DNA from 4 places in the Streptomyces sp. NBC_01217 genome. Region 1 is predicted to be linked to each of the others. Evidence: riboswitches for the same ligand, from Rfam matches in the RefSeq annotation. Region 1 holds a riboswitch; each other region holds the start of a gene.
What was found. A riboswitch is a leader RNA that binds a small molecule or an ion and turns the genes downstream of it on or off. The one in region 1 is predicted to bind cyclic di-AMP.

Region 1 (4,564 bases):
GGACCTGGACGCCGCGACCCTTGAGGACGCGCGCACCTTCTTCCGTACGTACTACGCGCCGAACAACGCGGTGCTCTCGGTCGTCGGCGACATCGACCCGGAGCAGACGCTCGCCTGGATCGAGAAGTACTTCGGCTCCATTCCGTCCCACGACGGCAAGCGCCCGCCGCGCGACGGCACGCTCCCCGAGACCATCGGGGAGCAGCTGCGCGAGGAGGTCCACGAGGAGGTCCCGGCGCGGGCGCTGATGGCCGCCTACCGGCTGCCGCACGACGGCACCCGTGAGTGTGACGCGGCAGATCTTGCGCTGACCGTGCTGGGCGGCGGCGAGTCGTCGCGGCTGCACAACCGCCTGGTCCGTCGTGACCGTACGGCCGTGGCGGCCGGGTTCGGGCTGCTGCGGCTGGCCGGTGCGCCCTCGCTCGGCTGGCTGGACGTCAAGACGTCCGGCGGTGTCGAGGTGCCGCAGATCGAGGCCGCGGTCGACGAGGAGCTCGCCCGGTTCGCCGCCGAGGGCCCCACGGCCGAGGAAATGGAGCGTGCGCAGGCCCAGTTGGAGCGCGAGTGGCTGGACCGGCTCGGTACGGTCGCGGGCCGCGCCGACGAACTGTGCCGGTTCACCGTGCTGTTCGGCGACCCTCAGCTCGCCCTGACCGCCGTACAGCGGGTGCTCGACGTCACGGCGGAAGAGGTCCAGGCGGTAGCCAAGGCCCAGCTGCGCCCCGACAACCGGGCTGTGCTGGTCTACGAGCCGGTCGAATCGGCCGAGCCCGCGGACACAGCGGCCGCCGATGAGACCGACGCCGACGACACCGACGCGCACGAAGGAGCGGACAAGTGACCGACGCCTCCGCGACTGGAGTTTCGATGCAGTACCACCCGCAGCCGGCCCCCGGCGTGGCCCGCCCCTGGGCCTTCCCCGCGCCGGAGCGAGGCGCCCTGCCCAACGGCCTCACGGTGCTGCGCTGCCATCGCCCCGGCCAGCAGGTCGTGGCGGTCGAGATCTTCCTCGACGCCCCGCTGGACGCCGAGCCCGAGGGCCTGGACGGCGTGGCCACGATCATGTCGCGGGCGCTGTCCGAGGGCACCGACAAGCACACCGCCGAGGAGTTCGCCGCCGAGCTGGAGCGCTGCGGCGCCACGCTCGACGCGCACGCCGACCACCCCGGCGTCCGGGTCTCCCTGGAGGTCCCGGCCTCCCGGCTGGCGAAGGCGCTCGCGCTGGTCGCCGAGGCGCTGCGGGCGCCCGCCTTCGCCGACAGCGAGGTAGAACGGCTGGTACGCAACCGGCTCGACGAGATCCCCCACGAGCAGGCCAACCCGGCCCGGCGCGCCGCCAAGCAGCTCTCCAAGGAGCTCTTCCCGGCCACGGCGCGGATGTCGCGCCCGCGCCAGGGCAGCGAGGAGACGGTGGAGCGGATCGACTCGGCAGCCGTGCGCGCCTTCTTCGACGCCTATGTCCGGCCGTCCACGGCGACCGCCGTGGTCGTCGGAGACCTCACCGGCATCGACCTGGACGCCCTGCTCGCGGACACCCTCGGGGACTGGTCGGGAGACACCGCCGAGCCCCGCCCCGCCCCGCCGATCACCGCCGACGACACCGGCCGAGTGGTGATCGTCGACCGCCCCGGCGCGGTGCAGACGCAGCTGCTGATCGGCCGGATCGGCGCCGACCGGCACGACAGCGTGTGGCCGGCCCAGGTGCTGGGCACGTACTGCCTGGGCGGCACGCTCACCTCCCGGCTGGACCGTGTGCTGCGCGAGGAGAAGGGCTACACCTACGGCGTACGGGCCTTCGCCCAGGTGCTGCGGTCCTCGGCCCCGGATTCCGCCTCGGGGGCGACCGGTGCCGCGATGCTCGCCATCAGCGGATCGGTGGACACGGAGTCCACCGGACCGGCGCTGGAGGACCTGTGGACGGTCCTGCGGACCCTGGCGGCCGAGGGGCTGACCGATGAGGAACGCGAGACGGCCGTACAGAACCTCGTGGGTGTCGCGCCGCTGAAGTTCGAGACGGCGGCCTCGGTGGCCGGCACCCTCGCCGACCAGGTCGAGCAGCACCTCCCGGACGACTACCAGGCTCAGCTGTACGCCCGGCTCGCGGAGACCGGCACGGTCGAGGCGACCGCTGCGGTGGTCAACGCCTTCCCGGGCGACCGGCTGGTCACGGTCCTCGTCGGTGACGCGGCGCGGATCGAGGAGCCCGTCCGGGCCCTGGGCATCGGAGAGGTGTCGGTGGTCACCGGCTGACGGACGTACCCGTCGCGGGTGCCGGGTGCCGGGTGCCGGGTGCCGGGTGCCGGGTGCCGGGTGCCGGGTGCCGGGCGGCGCAGGCCGTACAGGCCCGTGCCGGCTGATCCCTCGGCCCACCATATGCCTGCATATCGGGACAAGAGGAAGACCCTTGTGAGCTGGATCTCACCAGGGCCTTCCTCTTTGTCCTTTATGTGGGGAATATTGCCCGCTTGCCCTGTGGGATGCGCTACAAAGCGGCCTGTCCGTTTGGTGAATGAAAGTGACCCCGCCTAGCGTCGGCTGGGCTGCCTGTCACTCGTATGCCGCATCCGCGACGTACCGGGCAGCCATCGCCGAGTCCCCGTCAGGCGCGAGCCTGGGGAGCCGGGGACCCACGCAGTCCCTGGGGTGAATCGGATGCCTGAGCCTCACCGAGGCCGGGGCGTCCGTAGGAGACCTTCCTGCTCCGAACCCGTCAGCTAACCCGGTAGGCGAGAAGGAAGGAAAGGATCAGCCCCCTCATGGCGTTCACCCGTGCCACCGGGAAGCATCGTGCCCCGAACCGACTGACGCGCAGGAGCGCGAAGATCGTCGGCGTCGCGGCCCTGGCCACCACCGGCGTCATCGGCGGTGTGGCCTCTCCGGCCCTCGCCGCGGACACCTCCGTCAGCGAGACCGGTCTGAACGAGATCATCGCCATCGAGGGCGCCCTCGCGGACCGGATCGACGCCCAGGCCGCCGTGCAGCAGCGCCAGGCCGATGTCGCCGCGAAGGCGAAGGCGCAGGCCCAGCTGAAGGTCGAGGCCGCGAAGAAGGCCGAAGTCAAGAAGAAGGCGGCGGCGAAGGCCAAGGCCGACGCGAAGCGCGCAGCCGAGGCGCGCGCCGAGAAGACCCGTGCCGCCCGGTCCGCCGAGCGCACCCGCCTGGGCCTGTTCCAGCTCCCGGTCGCCGGTTCGTACGTCACCACCGGCTACAAGTCCAGCGGCTCGCTCTGGTCCTCCGGCAGCCACTCGGGCATCGACTTCCACGCCGCGTCCGGCAGCTCCGTCGTCGCTGTCGGCGCCGGTACCGTCGTCGAGGCCGGCTGGGGCGGCGCGTACGGCAACAACATCGTGCTCCGGATGACGGACGGCACGTACACGCAGTACGGCCACCTCTCCTCGATCGGCGTCTCCGTCGGCCAGAGCGTCGACGCGGGCCGGCAGATAGGCCTCTCCGGCTCGACCGGCAACTCCACCGGACCGCACCTCCACTTCGAGGCCCGGACCACTCCCTCGTACGGCTCCGACATGGACCCCGTCGCGTACCTGCGCGCCCACGGCGTCAACGTCTGACCGACGCTCCGCCCGCAGCACCCCTTCGAAGGCCCCGGCGGCATGCCGGGGCCTTCGCCGTGCCCGGCCTCCGCGCCCGCCGCAGCACCTGCTCGCCGAACCGTCCCGTGGCCAAAAGATATTCATGGATTTCGACCCGGCATCGGAAATGCGGCCGCATTGCAATAGAGTCGCAGAACAGGCGTCGGTCGGCCGCGTTTCGCGGGGATTAAGGCGGAGGTTCGGACATGCGCATTCCGGCGCATTCGGTATGCACGGCTATCCGTGACGACATCGTCTCCGGTGTCTTCGAACGCGGCAGCCGGCTCACCGAGGAGTTGCTGGCGCGCCGCTACGGGGTCTCCCGTGTCCCGGTACGGGAAGCGCTGCGCACCCTGGAGTCCGAGGGTTTCGTGGTCACCCGCAGACACGCGGGCGCCTGCGTCGCCGAGCCCACCGAGCAGGAGGCCGCCGACCTCCTGGAGGTCCGGATGCTGCTGGAGCCGCTGGGCGCCGCCCGCGCCGCGCAGCGCCGCACCGAGGCGCACCTCAAGGTGCTGCGAGGTCTGGTCAGGCTCGGCCAGGAGCGGGCCCGGCGGGGTGAGGGGGAGGATCTGCGCTCGTTGGGCGGCTGGTTCCACGAGACCTTGGCGCAGGCCTCCGGCAGCCCCAGCCTGATCGCGCTGCTCACTCAGCTCAGGCACAAGATCGCCTGGATGTACACGGTCGATCAGCCGGCCCGCCCGGTGGATTCCTGGGCGGAGCACGGAGCCATCGTGGACGCGGTGGCGCGGGGCGACGCGGAACGGGCCAGGGCGCTGGCCACTCAGCACGCCGAACGGGCCGCGTCCGCGCACCGGCTGCGCCGCACCGACCGGCCGGGCCACCGGCCCGCCGCCCCCGCCGCCGACCGGGTGAGAACTTCGCAACATTCCGTAAACACCACGGGCGTCCGGCATTAACAATTACGCCGTATACAAAGAGTCGTAATTCGGGGAGGGCTTTCTTCGGGCTGC
Region 2 (4,564 bases), 6.1 Mb from region 1:
GCCGGAGGCCCGCACCCCACTCGCGTACGTCATGCCGTACGCGCCCGGCCATCGGGGTTACGCGTCGGCTCGGCCCGCTTCCGGTGCTGAGAGCAGGTCGCTCACCTCCTCCGCGGTGGTGTCCCGGAGCTCCTCCGCCAGGAGCAGCCAGCGCGTGATGCCGACCGATTCGAGGAACGGCAGGTCGTGACCGGCGATCACCAGCGCCCCTTCGTACGACTTCAGTGCGCTGGTCAGCCGGCGCACGCCGGCGATGTCGAGGTTGTTGGTCGGCTCGTCCAGCATCAGCAGCTGCGGGGCCGGTGCGGCGAGCATCGTCGCCGCGAGCGCGGCCCGGAAGCGCTCTCCGCCCGAGAGGGTGCCCGCCGGCTGTTCCGCCCGCTTCCCCTGGAACAGGAAGCGTGCGAGCTGGGCGCGGATGTGGTTGTCGGTGACCCCGGGGGCCATGCGTGCCACGTTCGCCGCGACGCTCAGCTCGTCGTCCAGCACATCCAGCCGCTGGGGAAGGAACCGCAGCGGTACGAACGTCCTGGCCTCGCCGGACAGCGGAGCCAGCTCGCCGGTGAGGGTGCGCAGCAGCGTCGTCTTGCCCGCGCCGTTGCGCCCGACGAGCGCGATCCGCTCGGGCCCGTGCACATGCAGGCTGCCCTTGCGCAGCCTGCCGAATCGGGGGCGCAGTTCGTTCAGGGTCAGCACGGTGCGGCCGGCGGGAACGGCGGTGTGGGGCAGGCTCACACGGATCTCGGCATCGTCGTGGATGGCTTCCGCGGCCTCTTCGCGACGCTCGCGCGCCTCGTTGAGCCGGTCCTCCTGGACGCCGCGGAGCTTGCCCGCCGACTCCTGCGCGGACCGCTTGCGGGCACCGGCGAGGATCTTCGGGAGCCGTCGCTCGGCCTCGATCTTCCTGCCGTGCCGCTGGCGGCGAGCCAGCTTGACCTGGGTCTCCTCCAGCTCGCGCTTCTGTCGGCGTTCGTCGGCAGAAGCGGCCCGCAGCATCCGCCCTGCGGTCTCCTGTTCGTCGGCCAGAGCCTCTTCGTAGGCTGACCAGCCGCCTCCGTACCAGCTCACGGAGCCGGAGCGCAGTTCGGCGATGCGGTCCACGCGCTCCAGCAGTTCCAGGTCGTGGCTGACGACGACGAGGACACCGGAGCGCCAGGAGTCGACGGCCTCGTAGAGCCTGCGGCGGGCGAATACATCGAGGTTGTTGGTCGGTTCGTCCAGCAGGAGCACGTCGGGACGCTCCAGCAGCAGCGCGGCCAGGCGCAGCAGGACGGTTTCCCCGCCGGACATCCGGCCCACGGTGCGGTCCAGTTCGACGTTGCCGAGTCCGAGCGACCCGAGGGTCGCGAGTGCTCGTTCCTCGACGTCCCAGTCGTCGCCGATCGTCTCGAAGTGCTTCTCGTCCACATCGCCGGATTCGATGGCGCGCAGCGCGCCGCGCCGCTCGGCGATGCCCAGGGCCTCGTCCACAGGCAGTGTCGTGTCGAGGGTGACGTTCTGAGGGAGGTGGGCGAGGCTGCCGCCGACGGCCACCGAGCCCTGGGAAGGGCGCAGTCGGCCGGCCAGCAAACGCAGCAGCGTGGACTTGCCCGCGCCGTTGCTGCCGACGAGCCCGGTGCGGCCCCGGCCGACGGTGAGGGAGAGCCCGTCGAAGACGGTCGTGCCGTCCGGCCACTGGAAGGACAGGCCGGAGCAGGTGAGGGAGGCGCTGGGGGTGGTGGATGTCGCCATGGTGGTCCTCGCAGTCGCAAGCGCGGTGAATGGGGGCTTCGTATGCGAGCACCACGCGGCGACCGAACCGTGAGGGAGGTGCGGCGGTCCGAAAGGTCGAGGGACGGCTCATGCACCAAGGTCGCATCCACGCGGGGTCACGGGCAGGACAGAACACTGCTACTGCGTGACGGGCGTACGGCTTCGGCCGTACGGCGCGATGATCGCGAACCTCAGATGCGCAACGTCCACCTCTATCGGAGACAACAGAACCGCTGAAAACGATAGCGACCGGGAGAGCGGACGGCAAAGCCCTTTCGTCGTGCGCGGGGAGTGAGGGGGAGTGCGACGAGCGGGCGCGGCCAGCGGGCCACCCCGGGTGGGCCTGTTCGGTGGCGGTCGGCCCCGAGCACGCGAAGCAGTGGGCAAATGTCCGAGTATGGGCGATTTGCTTGGAAATGATATTTAGGTTAATAAAGGTGTCTATTGGGGCTCTTGTGGCCTTTGAGTTCCACCCGAATTGCACCTTTTATGCACTCAGTGGCGTGAGTCACTTTCGGAGTTCAAGACGGCGCGGTGCGCGGCCCGGTTCCCTTCTGTGTAAAGAAATTTCACTTCTCGATGTGAGGTGGATTACTTCCAATTACCTGATTCGATCTTGCAAATGAATTGTGATCAACAAATAGGGGCTTGTTCCATTCGGTGTTTCTCGCCTACGGTCACGGTCAATCCGGACGGAACGCCGAATCCTGCCGCCGTCCGGCAATCCGACCACTCACGTACGGCAGGAGCGGGGGACCCAGGTAAGCCGCCGACCCGGTATACGGAACGGCTCGGGGTTAAGTCGCATTCCCATGCGGCCAGACATCTCCAGTCTGAACCCGACAGCTCACCTCGTAGGCGACGGAGAGGAATTCGCCATGTCCGCAACGGGTAACCATCGTCGTCGCAAGTCCACTTCGCTGTCTCGCGGTCTCATCGCCGCGACCACGGGCGGAGCCGCTCTCGTGCTGCCGCTGATCGGTGCCGGATTCGCCTCCGCCGCTCCGGCGCAGACCGTCACCGCCGAAAACGCCGCCGTGTCCACCGTCGCCCCCGTCAAGGAAAAGGCCGCGCAGGCGGCCACGCCCACCACCTATTCCGTGGTCGCGGGCGACACCCTTTCCAAGATCGCAAAGGGGTATTCCGTCAGCGGTGGCTGGCAGAAGCTGTACGAGGACAACCGGGCGACCATCGGCGCCAACCCCGCGCTGATACTCCCGGGCATGAAGCTGACCATCGGCGCCAAGGCTGCCGCGGGTGCATCCACCGTGAACGCCGTTGCTGCCCCGGCCACCACCCCGGCCCCGGCCGCGTCGACCGTGAAGTACACGAACGACCTGGACGGCTGGATCAAGGAGTCGCTGGCCGTCATGGCCAAGAACGGCATACCCGGCAGCTACGACAGCATCCACCGCAACATCATGCGCGAGTCCTCGGGCAACCCCCGCGCCATCAACAACTGGGACTCCAACGCCGCCAAGGGCACGCCGTCCAAGGGCCTCCTGCAGGTCATCGACCCCACCTTCAGCGCCTACCACGTGCCCGGTACGTCGATGGACATCTACGACCCGGTAGCCAACATCACCGCGGCGTGCAACTACGCCGCCGACAGGTACGGCTCGATCGACAACGTCTTCGGAGCCTACTGACCTGCAGCAGCACCGATGGCGGTCCAGGACCGACGGGTGCCGAGAGGCCGAACAGGCCCCTCGGAAGCGATCGCACCCGCCGGTCAGGGGCCGCCTTTCGGCTGCTCACCCGTGTGAGCGGCGTGCGGAGGCGACGCTAGACGCCGCGCCGGGCGGAGCCGGGAACGGACACATGGCCGGCGAGCCAGGACAGCAGGGGCTCCAGCTCCTTCGCCGCTTCGAGCACGGCGCCGACCAGCGCCGACGTGTCCTGCGCGCAGTCCCCGCCGAGGGGACGGGCGGCGCGGACCGAGCGGTACCGGAGCAGGTCGGCACGGGGATGACCGGCGTCATGACCGCGTGGCACGCGCTTCATGGTGTCCCCGGTGATCTCGTACCCCCGCTCCTCCAGTGTCCCGATGGCGCGGACCAGCTCGGGGCCACTGCCCTGTGCGGCAACTGCCGCACGGAACAACGGGACCTGCCCGGGATCCGGGTAGCTCCAGCCGCCCCTGATCCGCAGTCCGTCGAGATCGAAACGCAGACCGATCTCGACATTGCGTGCGATCCGGATCACGGCCGCTTGGTGCTGCCACCACCACGGGTCCTTGCGGAATCCCCAGACGGAGAAGTCCTCGTACGCCCCGTCCGCATCGGCCACATCGTTCAGCAGGGCGATCATGGGCTGCCGGACCAGGCGCTCCCGGTCCTTCCGGCGCTTCTCGCGCGCTTCCTGCGAAGGCATGCCCTCCAACCGCAGAAGCAGCTCGAATGCCTGCTCTGTCCAGCCGCTGAATGCTCTGCTCACGCAAGAGATCCTAGCGATCCGCGATGCGAGGGCGGGTTCGCGCCCCAGGCCCTCTCGTCCGCGGGTTCTCACCCCCGGGCCTTCACTCCTGAGCGCCCTCCGTCGGCTGCTCCGGCTGCCGGAGCGGCTTCTGCGCCGGAGGCCTGGGCACCGTGGCCGCTGCCCCCTCCCGGACGGACTGCACCACCGCCTCGTGAAGGCGCCGGCTGTCCTCCTCGCAGGAGCACGGCACGGGGCTGCCCGACATGGTGAACCAGTCGATCGCACCCGTGTACTGCACAGTGATCTGGGCCGTGTCTTCGGCCCAGGTCGTGTGCACGGTCAGGTCCCCGGACAGGACGCCGACCTCGTCCGTGAGCACGCCACCGTGCCCGGA
Region 3 (4,564 bases), 3.2 Mb from region 1:
TCTGCCCGGCGCCCGGTTCCTCGATCTGGTCCAGGTCATGGACCGGATCCGGATCGAATGTCCCTGGACCTCGCAGAAGACCCACAAGGGCCTCGCCAAGTACGCCATCGAGGAGGCGTACGAACTCGTCGAGGCGATCGAGGACGGCGACCGCGACGAGCTGCGCGAGGAACTCGGGGACGTACTCCTCCAGGTCGTCTTCCACGCCAGGATCGCGGAGGAGGACGAGAACGGGCCGTTCTCCGTCGACGATGTCGCGGCCACCCTCGTCGAGAAGCTGATCCACCGCCATCCGCATGTCTTCGGCGACGAGAGCGCCGAGACCCCGCAGGACGTACACGCGCACTGGCTGCGCACCAAGGCCATCGAGAAGCAGCGCGACTCGGTCACCGACGGAGTCCCGCTCGGCCAGCCCGGGCTCGCGCTCGCGGCGAAACTGGCCGGCCGGGTCCGTACCGCAGGGCTCGATGTGGCGCTTCCGACGGGCGACGGCATCGGTTACGAGCTGCTCGCCCTCGCCGTACGCGCCGAACAGGACGGCATCGACCCCGAGGCCGCACTACGGGCCGCGGGCCGCGCCTACCGGGACGCCATCCGGGCGGCGGAGACCAACGGATAACGTCAGGGGGTGAACGACAGCCCCGCCGACGCCCCCGCCGACGCCCCTGAACTCTTCACGTGGGAGTTCGCCACCGATCCGTACCCGGCCTACGCCTGGCTGCGCGAGCACAGCCCCGTGCACCGGACCGTGCTGCCCAGCGGCGTCGAGGCCTGGCTCGTGACGCGGTACGCGGACGCCCGGCAGGCGCTCGCCGACACCCGGCTCTCCAAGAACCCGGCGCACCACGCCGAGCCGGCGCACGCCAAGGGGAAGACGGGTATCCCGGGCGAGCGCAAGGCGGAGTTGATGACGCATCTGCTGAACATCGACCCGCCCGACCACACCCGGCTGCGCCGCCTGGTCTCGAAGGCTTTCACCCCGCGCCGGGTCGCCGAGTTCGCGCCGCGCGTGCAGGAGCTGACGGACCGGCTCATCGACAACTTCATCGAGGAGGGAAGCGCGGACCTCATCCACGACTTCGCCTTCCCGCTGCCCATCTACGCGATCTGCGATCTGCTCGGCGTTCCGCGCGAGGACCAGGACGACTTCCGGGACTGGGCGGGCATGATGATCCGCCACGGCGGCGGCCCGCGTGGCGGGGTGGCCAGGTCGGTGAAGAAGATGCGCGGCTATCTCGCCGAGCTGATCCACCGCAAGCGGGAGAACCCCGGCGACGACCTGATCTCGGGGCTGATCCGGGCCAGCGACCACGGCGAGCACCTCACCGAGAACGAGGCCGCCGCGATGGCGTTCATCCTGCTCTTCGCAGGGTTCGAGACCACGGTCAACCTCATCGGCAACGGGATGTACGCCCTGCTGCGCGACCCGGCACAGCGCGAGCGGCTGCAGCGCTCGCTCGACGCGGGGGAGACGGGGCTGCTGGAGACCGGGATCGAGGAACTGCTGCGGTACGACGGGCCGGTGGAGCTGGCGACCTGGCGGTTCGCCACCGAGCCCATGACCCTCGGCGGACGGGGCATCGCGGCCGGCGACCCCGTACTGGTCGTGCTCGCCGCCGCCGACCGCGACCCGGAACGCTTCGAGGACCCCGACACGCTCGACCTCGCACGGAGTGACAATCAGCACCTCGGATACGGGCACGGCATCCACTACTGCCTGGGGGCACCGCTCGCCCGTCTGGAGGGGCAGACCGCGCTCGCCACGCTCCTGAGGCGCCTCCCGGACCTGCGGCTCGCGGCGGAACCTACCGATTTGCGCTGGCGGGGCGGGCTCATCATGCGCGGACTGCGCACGCTGCCCGTGGAGTTCGAGCCCCAGGCCGCCGCGACGCAAGGTGACACTCTGTCAACTCTGTGACTTTCACGTGATCTGCGCTGCATCGACTTGTGACACACGTTCGAGTCCGGCTAGGTTCACCGTTCGACTCACCAGTCACTCTTCAGTCACACGGAAGGCATCTCCATGGGCTCCGCGAACGGCAGACACCGTCGCCCTCGTCAGGCACCCGCCATCGTCGTCGCCGCAGGCGTGACCGGATCGGCCATCGCCATCCCGCTGCTCGGCGCGGCCGGTGCGCACGCGGCCGAGGCCACGACCTGGGACCGGGTGGCCGAGTGCGAGAGCGGCGGCATGTGGAGCGCCGACCTCGGCAACGGCTTCTACGGCGGTCTGCAGTTCTCGCAGGAGACCTGGAAGGCTTACGGCGGCGATTCGTACGCCCCGCGTGCCGACCTCGCCAGCCGCTCGCAGCAGATAGCGGTGGCCGAGAAGGTCCTGGACGACCGGGGCCCGCAGGCCTGGCCCAGCTGTGCGGTCATCTCCGGCCTCGCGGAGGACGGGACGCTGCCGGGCGTCGACCCGGGGTCCGCGCCTTCCGCGGAGCCGACGCAGAGCGCGGACCCGGCTGACGGTGCGTCGTCGGACAGCGCATCGGACGGCAAGGACGGCTCCAAGAGCTCGAAGGGCTCCAAGGGCTCCAAGGGCTCGGGCGGTGCCGACACGTCGGCCGGTGAGACCGACGCGTCCGCGAAGTCCCCGGCCACCGAGTCGGCCACGCCGTCCTCCGAAGCGTCCGACTCCTCCGAATCATCCGACTCGTCCGACGGTGTGAGCGGCAAGCACCGCGGCGCGCCGGCCCCCGAGGGCAGTCAGGGCGCGAACGGCGGCACCGACCGCGAGTCGGGCCGCCACGCCTCCCGCAGCGACAGCGACGTGCGCGACGAGGGCGGTCCGGCCGCCGATGGTACGTACACCGTCCGCCCCGGCGACAACCTCTGGGCGATTGCTGATGCACAGAAGGTTCACGGCGGTTGGCCCGCGCTCTATGAGGCCAACAAGGCTGCCGTCGGCTCCGACCCGGACCTCATCCTCCCTGGCCAGAGCCTCGATCTCGACGTGAAGGCCGAGTGAGCGCGGTCTGATAATCAGCTGAAAGAGCCCCAAAAACTGGGGTAGTTCAGAGGCCTATGTCCGCTTATGCGTAAGTGAGACATGGGTCTCTTTGCGTCAACTGGCGTGTCGCACCTGGAGGGCCCTTCCGCGTCACCTCCCACCTGCGGAAACGATGGTTCCTCAGATGCAAGTAAGGGCAGATTGTCCGATGTGTCCATCTTTGAATGTAGGGGTTGCGTATGTTTACGGTCGGAACCGCTCGCACCGCGGGCCCCGTCGACCGTCACGCCGAATCCTGCCGTCGGTCGAAGGGAACAGACGCGTAAAGCGCCGTAGGCAGGAGCGGGGGACCCAGGTAAGCGCCGGGCCCGATCGTCGAAAGACGCATCAGGACCGGCTTGGGGTGAAGTCGCGTGCTAGGACGTGCGACCGGGCAACTCACTTGGCCCGAACCCGACAGCTCACCTCGTAGGCGTCGGTGAGGAGAAGTTCCATGCTGTTTTCCAGCAAGGGCAAGCACCGCCGCCCGTCCAAGGCCGTCCGTTTCGCCGCGCTCGCCGGTGTCGCCGGTACCACCGTGGCCCTGCCGCTGATGGGCGCGACCGGCGCCTCCGCCGCCTCCGTCGCCACCTGGGACGCCGTCGCCCAGTGCGAGTCCGGTGGCAACTGGTCCATCAACACCGGCAACGGCTACTACGGCGGCCTGCAGTTCTCGCAGTCCAGCTGGGCCGCCGCCGGCGGTACGCAGTACGCCCCCCGCGCCGACCTGGCCACCAAGGCCCAGCAGATCGCCACCGCCGAGCGGCTGCTCGACATGCAGGGCCCGGGCGCCTGGGGCTGTGCGGGTGCGGGCAACCTGACCAACGACGGTGTCGACCCGGGCGTCGACACCGGCTCCGGCGCCGCCGAGCAGGAGAGCGCCCCCGCCGCTCCGAAGCAGCAGGCCCAGCCGAAGAAGGCCGAGCGCACCGAGGCCCCCGTCGCCTCCCGCTCGGACCGCTCCGCCGCCCCGAAGGCCGAGTCGGAGAAGACCGTCACCACCCCGACCGGCGAGAAGGTCAAGAAGGGCGACGGCGAGTACAAGGTCGTCTCCGGCGACTCCCTGAGCAAGATCGCCGCCGACCACAAGGTCAAGGGCGGCTGGCAGCACCTGTTCGAGCTGAACAAGGACATCGTCAAGGACGCCGACCTGATCTACCCGGGTCAGCAGCTGCACCTGACGAAGTAGTCCGGGCTCTCTCCTCCCGAACCACCCCGACCCGGCGCGGAATCCCCCGTGCGCGCCGGGTCGGGGTTTCTTGCTGCTGTCTGTCCGGCAATGAGCGCTCTCGGGTCCTTTTTCGTCCCAGGGGGCGGGCGGTCGTCCGATGGAGCGGGCCGGGCCGGTTAGGCTCTTGTCGCAAGGCCAAAGTGACCCTGCACAACCAGTGTCATATCCCAGAAGGAGATGCCTCGTGCCGTCCATCGACGTCGTCGTAGCCCGGGAAATCCTCGACTCCCGCGGAAATCCCACGGTCGAGGTCGAGGTCGGCCTCGACGACGGCAGCACGGGCCGTGCTGCCGTGCCGTCCGGCGCCTCCACCGGTGCGTTCGAGGCCATTGAGCTTCGCG
Region 4 (4,564 bases), 1.8 Mb from region 1:
CGCGGAAGCGGCCCGTGACCGGGCGAAGTTCGAGGCCGACGGCAGCGCGTACGCGGAGCGGACCCTCGCCCAGGCGCAGGCCGACGCCAACAGCGTGCGCGCCACCTCGCTGCGCGACGGCAACCAGGAGCTCATCGCGGCCAACCGCATCGTGGAGAACCTGCCCGCCCTGGCCGACGCGGCCGCCCGCGGCATGTCGGGTGCCGACCTCACCGTTCTCAACGGCACCAATGGTGTCAACGAGATGGCGGCGGGTGTCGTCAGCCAGGGACTGGCGATCCTTCACTCCCTCCAGCGCGGCGCGAGCCCGATGAAGCAGGCGGTGGTCGACGGGAAGGCCGCCCCTCCCCGGATCACCGAGACGAACTGAGGGGGAGGGGAAGGAGAGGAGGGAGAGGGAGAGGAGAGGGAGGCGGGGGGCTTCAGGGGTCATGATTCGCTCAGTGGTCATGAGTGCGCCGGACATGCCGTAGAGTTGTGTTTACCGACGCGGGGTGGAGCAGCTCGGTAGCTCGCTGGGCTCATAACCCAGAGGTCGCAGGTTCAAATCCTGTCCCCGCTACTGAAGAATGTCAGACCCGGCACGCACGCAGCGTGCCGGGTCTGATTCATTTCGCGGCCCGGGTCGGTGGGCCCGCGGGTCCATGAACGGGCAGGCCCGGGCGGTGTGTGCGTTGCGCCATACACGTACTCCCATTGGCCGACGAGGAGTCGCCGTGCGGCTCCGCTCCGGCGAGTCTGGGGGTGGGGCGCGGTACCGTCCGCAGCCGCGCGCGTACCGGGCAGGAGACCACAGGTGTGGAAGCGGCTGAAGCGGCGCGGCAGACATGGAGTGGGTGACGTCGCGCGTACCCGGCGGTTCGTCCGCCTGCTGCCCTTCATGATGATCCTCGGCGGACTGGCCTTCGACATCCTCACCCCGCCCGCCTTCACCGCCATTCCGCTGTTCGTGGCGGCACCGCTGATCGCCGCACCGTTCTTCTCGCTGGCCAGCACCATCCTCACCGGCGTCGCCGCGATGGTGGCCGTCGCCGTGCTGCGGGTGTACAACAACTCGTTGCCGCTGATCGTGCCGCTGATCGAGCTGCTCACCGTGGCCACCGTCTCGGTACTCGCCGTCGTGATCAATACGGTCGTGCGGCGCGGCAATCAGCAGCTGGCCTCCGCGCGGGTCATCGCGGAGACCGCCATGCGGGCGGTGCTGCCGAAGCCGTCCGACCGGATCGGCGGGCTGCATGTGGCGGCTCGGTACGAGGCGGCGCAGGCGGACGAGTTCGTCGGCGGCGACCTGTACGCCGTGACGGACACCCCGCAGGGCGTGCGGCTGGTGGTCGGGGACGTACGGGGGAAGGGGCTCGACGCCGTGGAGTCGGTGGCGGTGGTCATCGGGGCGTTCCGGGAGGCCGCCGAGCAGGAGCGTTCGCTGGAGGGCGTGGCGCAGCGGCTGGAGCGGGCGCTGGCGCGGGAGGGGACGCGGCGGGCCGGGCTCGACGAGTTCGAGGGCTTCATCACCGCCGTACTGGCGGAGATCCCGCCCGGGCTGTCCCGGGTGCGGATCGTCAACCGCGGTCACCCCGAGCCGATCCTGCTGCACTCGGACGGGGCGCTGGACGTGCTGGCACCCACGGTGCCCGCGCTGCCACTCGGGATGGATCTGGGGGTGTGGCCCGACCGGACGGACGAATGGGACCTGCCGGCGGGGACGACGCTGCTTCTCTACACCGACGGCCTCTCCGAGGCACGGAACGCCGACGGGGTCTTCTACGACCCTGCGGCCCGGTTGCGCGGGCGGATCTTTCCCGGGCCCGAGGAACTGCTGTCCGCGCTCACCGATGACGTACGGCTGCACACGGGGGGAGAGTCGACCGACGACATGGCGCTGCTCGCGGTCGTACGTCCCGTGGAGGGGCAGCCGGACCGGCGCAGGACCGTGAGGATCGTGGGCCGGGAAGAGACGTGACGGGCGGGGTGGGAGGGGTGCTCGGGCGCCCGCGTGCTTCGTGTGCGCGCAGGTGCTTCGTACGGGACGGTGTCGCCCCGGACGAGGGATGCCACCGTCTGGACGAGGGGTGCCACCGTACGTAACCGAGAGGCGCCGCTCCGCATAACGTTTGACGCAACGTCAGAAAACGGGTAGTGGCTGAGGGCCGATCAACTCGTCCGATTCCAGCCGGTTATGTCCCGTAAAGTCCGGGCCAAAGACGTGAACGATCAGTGGGAACGGCTTGGAATCAGGCCCGTGTGTCTATTAACGTTCGATAACGCAGCGCGGTCGTCCCAGCCGTCGTCAGTGGCGGCACCGTGCGCGAGCGCCGAATTCCGCAAGGGAACCGGGGAACCACCTACATGGGGTGAATCGGACACCTGTGTCTCGTGAGAGGCAGAGGGGCCCGTAGGAGACCTTCCTGCTCCGAACCCGTCAGCTAACCCGGTAGGCGAGAAGGAAGGAAAGGAGTGCGCCCCCGTGGCGTCCAACAAGCCTGCCTCCGAGGCCCCTTCTCGGTTCAACCCCGAGTTCAGTGGCGATTTCGGCGCTGACTTCGGATCCGACTACGGAACCGGAAACGGATCCGACTACGGGACGGGACCCGGTTTCGGTACCGGCTTCGGCTCGGACTACGCGACCACCGGGACGGAAACGGCGTTCGGCGCCGATTACGACACCGAGCAGGGCGGCGCGCTCGCCGGTGAGTTCGGCGGCGACTTCCGCGCCGACGGCAACAGCGAGCCCGACAGAAGCTGGGACGAGTGGAACCCCACCGAGGAGTCCGTACGCCCCGTACGCGGCAAGCACCGCGTCGCCAAGCAGCGCAACGGACTCGCCCGTAGCTCCACGGTGCTCGGGGTCGGCGTCATCGCGGCGGTCGGCGCGGGCGGCATGGCCACCGCGCAGAGCAAGCCGCCGGTCTCCATATCCCTTCCCGACTCCATCGCGGACAACCTTCCCGACGCCAAGTCCCTTCCCGGCGTGGGCTCTCTGTTCACCGGAGAGTCCGAGGCCGACAAGGCCGAGGCGGCCGCGGCTGCCTCCCCGCTCACCACCGCCGGCCTCACCACCGCCGAGACGGAGCAGGGCGCGACGGATGCGGGTGAGGCGCTCCGCGCCCGCATCCTCCAGCAGGCCGAGCAGCAGCAGGACGCCGCCGACGCCGAGGCCAAGGCGGCCCAGGAGAAGGAAGCCGCGGAGGCGGCCGCCGCCGAGGCCAAGAAGCAGCAGGACGCGGCCGAGGCCAAGGCCGCCGCCGAGAAGAAGAAGGCGGAGGAGGCGGCCAGGGCGAAGGCCGAGGCCGAGCGGCTCGCCAAGCTCGCCGCCAGCTACGCCATCCCGACCTCCTCGTACACGATCACCTCGACCTTCGGCCAGGCCGGTTCGATGTGGTCCTCCGGCTACCACACCGGCCTCGACTTCGCGGCGCCGACCGGCACCCCGATCAAGGCCGTACACAGCGGCACCATCAAGTCGGCCGGCTGGTCCGGTTCGTACGGCTACCGCACGGTGCTGGAGCTCGAGGACGGTACGGAGCTGTGGTTCTGCCACCAGTCCTCGATCGACGTCAGCGTCGGCCAGAAGGTCACCACCGGTGACACCATCGGCCGGGTCGGCGCGACCGGCAATGTGACGGGACCGCACCTCCACCTGGAGGTCCACACCCCCGACGGCACGGGCATCGACCCGATGGCCTGGCTGCGCGACAAGGGCCTCACCCCGTGATGACCCCCTCGTGATCCGCATGATGATCTGAGTGATCCGAGCCGGTTCGCCGGCCGCTGAACCCCGGCAGTCCTGACGCTCACCCCCCGACGTCAGGGCTGCCGGTCTGTATGTACGGCGGAGTCACCCGTACGGGGCACAGCCACCCGTACGGCGGGGCGAACGGAATAGCGGTCCCGCCGGGGTTCGTTGATCCACATATGACTTCACTTCGTAAGCTGGGCACTTCCGACCTGCAGGTCTTCCCACTCGCCCTCGGTGGCAACGTCTTCGGCTGGACCGCCGACGAGGCACAGTCGTTCGCCGTGCTGGACGCCTACGCCGCGGCGGGCGGCAACTTCGTCGACACCGCCGACTCCTACTCCGCCTGGATCCCGGGCAACGAGGGCGGTGAGTCGGAGACCGTCATCGGCAAGTGGCTCGCGGCCCGCTCCAACCGTTCCGACATCGTCGTCGCGACCAAGGTCGGCGCCCACCCCTCGTACAAGGGGCTCTCCGCCGCGAACATCAAGGACGCGGCCGAGGAGTCGCTGCGCCGGCTCGGTACCGACCACATCGACCTCTACTACACGCACTTCGACGACGAGACCGTCCCGGTCGAGGAGATCATCACCGCCCTCGACCACCTGGTGAAGGAGGGCAAGGTCCGGGAGATCGCCGCCTCCAACATCAGCCCCGAGCGGCTCCGGGCGTCCCTGGACTTCTCGGAGCGCGAGGGGCTGGCCCGTTACGTCGCCCTTCAGCCGCACTACAACCTCGTCTCCCGTGACACGTACGAGGGCGAGCTCCAGGACACGGCCGCGCGGTCCGGGCTCGCCGCCGTTCCGTACTTCGCCCTGGCCGCCGGCTTCC

Region 2: linked by a shared signal. The riboswitch ahead of OG507_RS02540 (transglycosylase SLT domain-containing protein) and the one ahead of OG507_RS30210 (M23 family metallopeptidase) in region 1 are both predicted to bind cyclic di-AMP.
Region 3: linked by a shared signal. The riboswitch ahead of OG507_RS15785 (transglycosylase family protein) and the one ahead of OG507_RS30210 (M23 family metallopeptidase) in region 1 are both predicted to bind cyclic di-AMP.
Region 4: linked by a shared signal. The riboswitch ahead of OG507_RS21915 (M23 family metallopeptidase) and the one ahead of OG507_RS30210 (M23 family metallopeptidase) in region 1 are both predicted to bind cyclic di-AMP.

The regions. Positions count from the first base shown of each region.
Region 1 covers NZ_CP108538.1:6,757,293-6,761,856, forward strand. The annotation lists gene OG507_RS30200 (M16 family metallopeptidase) at 1-841, shown strand, start outside; gene OG507_RS30205 (M16 family metallopeptidase) at 868-2,250, shown strand; cyclic di-AMP (ydaO/yuaA leader) riboswitch at 2,577-2,743, shown strand; gene OG507_RS30210 (M23 family metallopeptidase) at 2,757-3,569, shown strand; gene OG507_RS30215 (GntR family transcriptional regulator) at 3,797-4,510, shown strand.
Region 2 covers NZ_CP108538.1:622,921-627,484, reverse strand. The annotation lists gene OG507_RS02545 (ATP-binding cassette domain-containing protein) at 58-1,731, opposite strand; cyclic di-AMP (ydaO/yuaA leader) riboswitch at 2,441-2,628, shown strand; gene OG507_RS02540 (transglycosylase SLT domain-containing protein) at 2,631-3,401, shown strand; gene OG507_RS02535 (DUF2461 family protein) at 3,538-4,188, opposite strand; gene OG507_RS02530 (hypothetical protein) at 4,271-4,564, opposite strand, start outside.
Region 3 covers NZ_CP108538.1:3,600,816-3,605,379, reverse strand. The annotation lists gene OG507_RS15800 (nucleoside triphosphate pyrophosphohydrolase) at 1-619, shown strand, start outside; gene OG507_RS15795 (cytochrome P450 family protein) at 629-1,918, shown strand; gene OG507_RS15790 (transglycosylase family protein) at 2,024-2,971, shown strand; cyclic di-AMP (ydaO/yuaA leader) riboswitch at 3,272-3,443, shown strand; gene OG507_RS15785 (transglycosylase family protein) at 3,447-4,181, shown strand; gene eno (phosphopyruvate hydratase) at 4,408-4,564, shown strand, end outside.
Region 4 covers NZ_CP108538.1:4,917,228-4,921,791, forward strand. The annotation lists gene OG507_RS21900 (SPFH domain-containing protein) at 1-370, shown strand, start outside; tRNA gene OG507_RS21905 (tRNA-Met) at 489-562, shown strand; gene OG507_RS21910 (PP2C family protein-serine/threonine phosphatase) at 797-1,960, shown strand; cyclic di-AMP (ydaO/yuaA leader) riboswitch at 2,301-2,453, shown strand; gene OG507_RS21915 (M23 family metallopeptidase) at 2,465-3,712, shown strand; gene OG507_RS21920 (aldo/keto reductase) at 3,913-4,564, shown strand, end outside.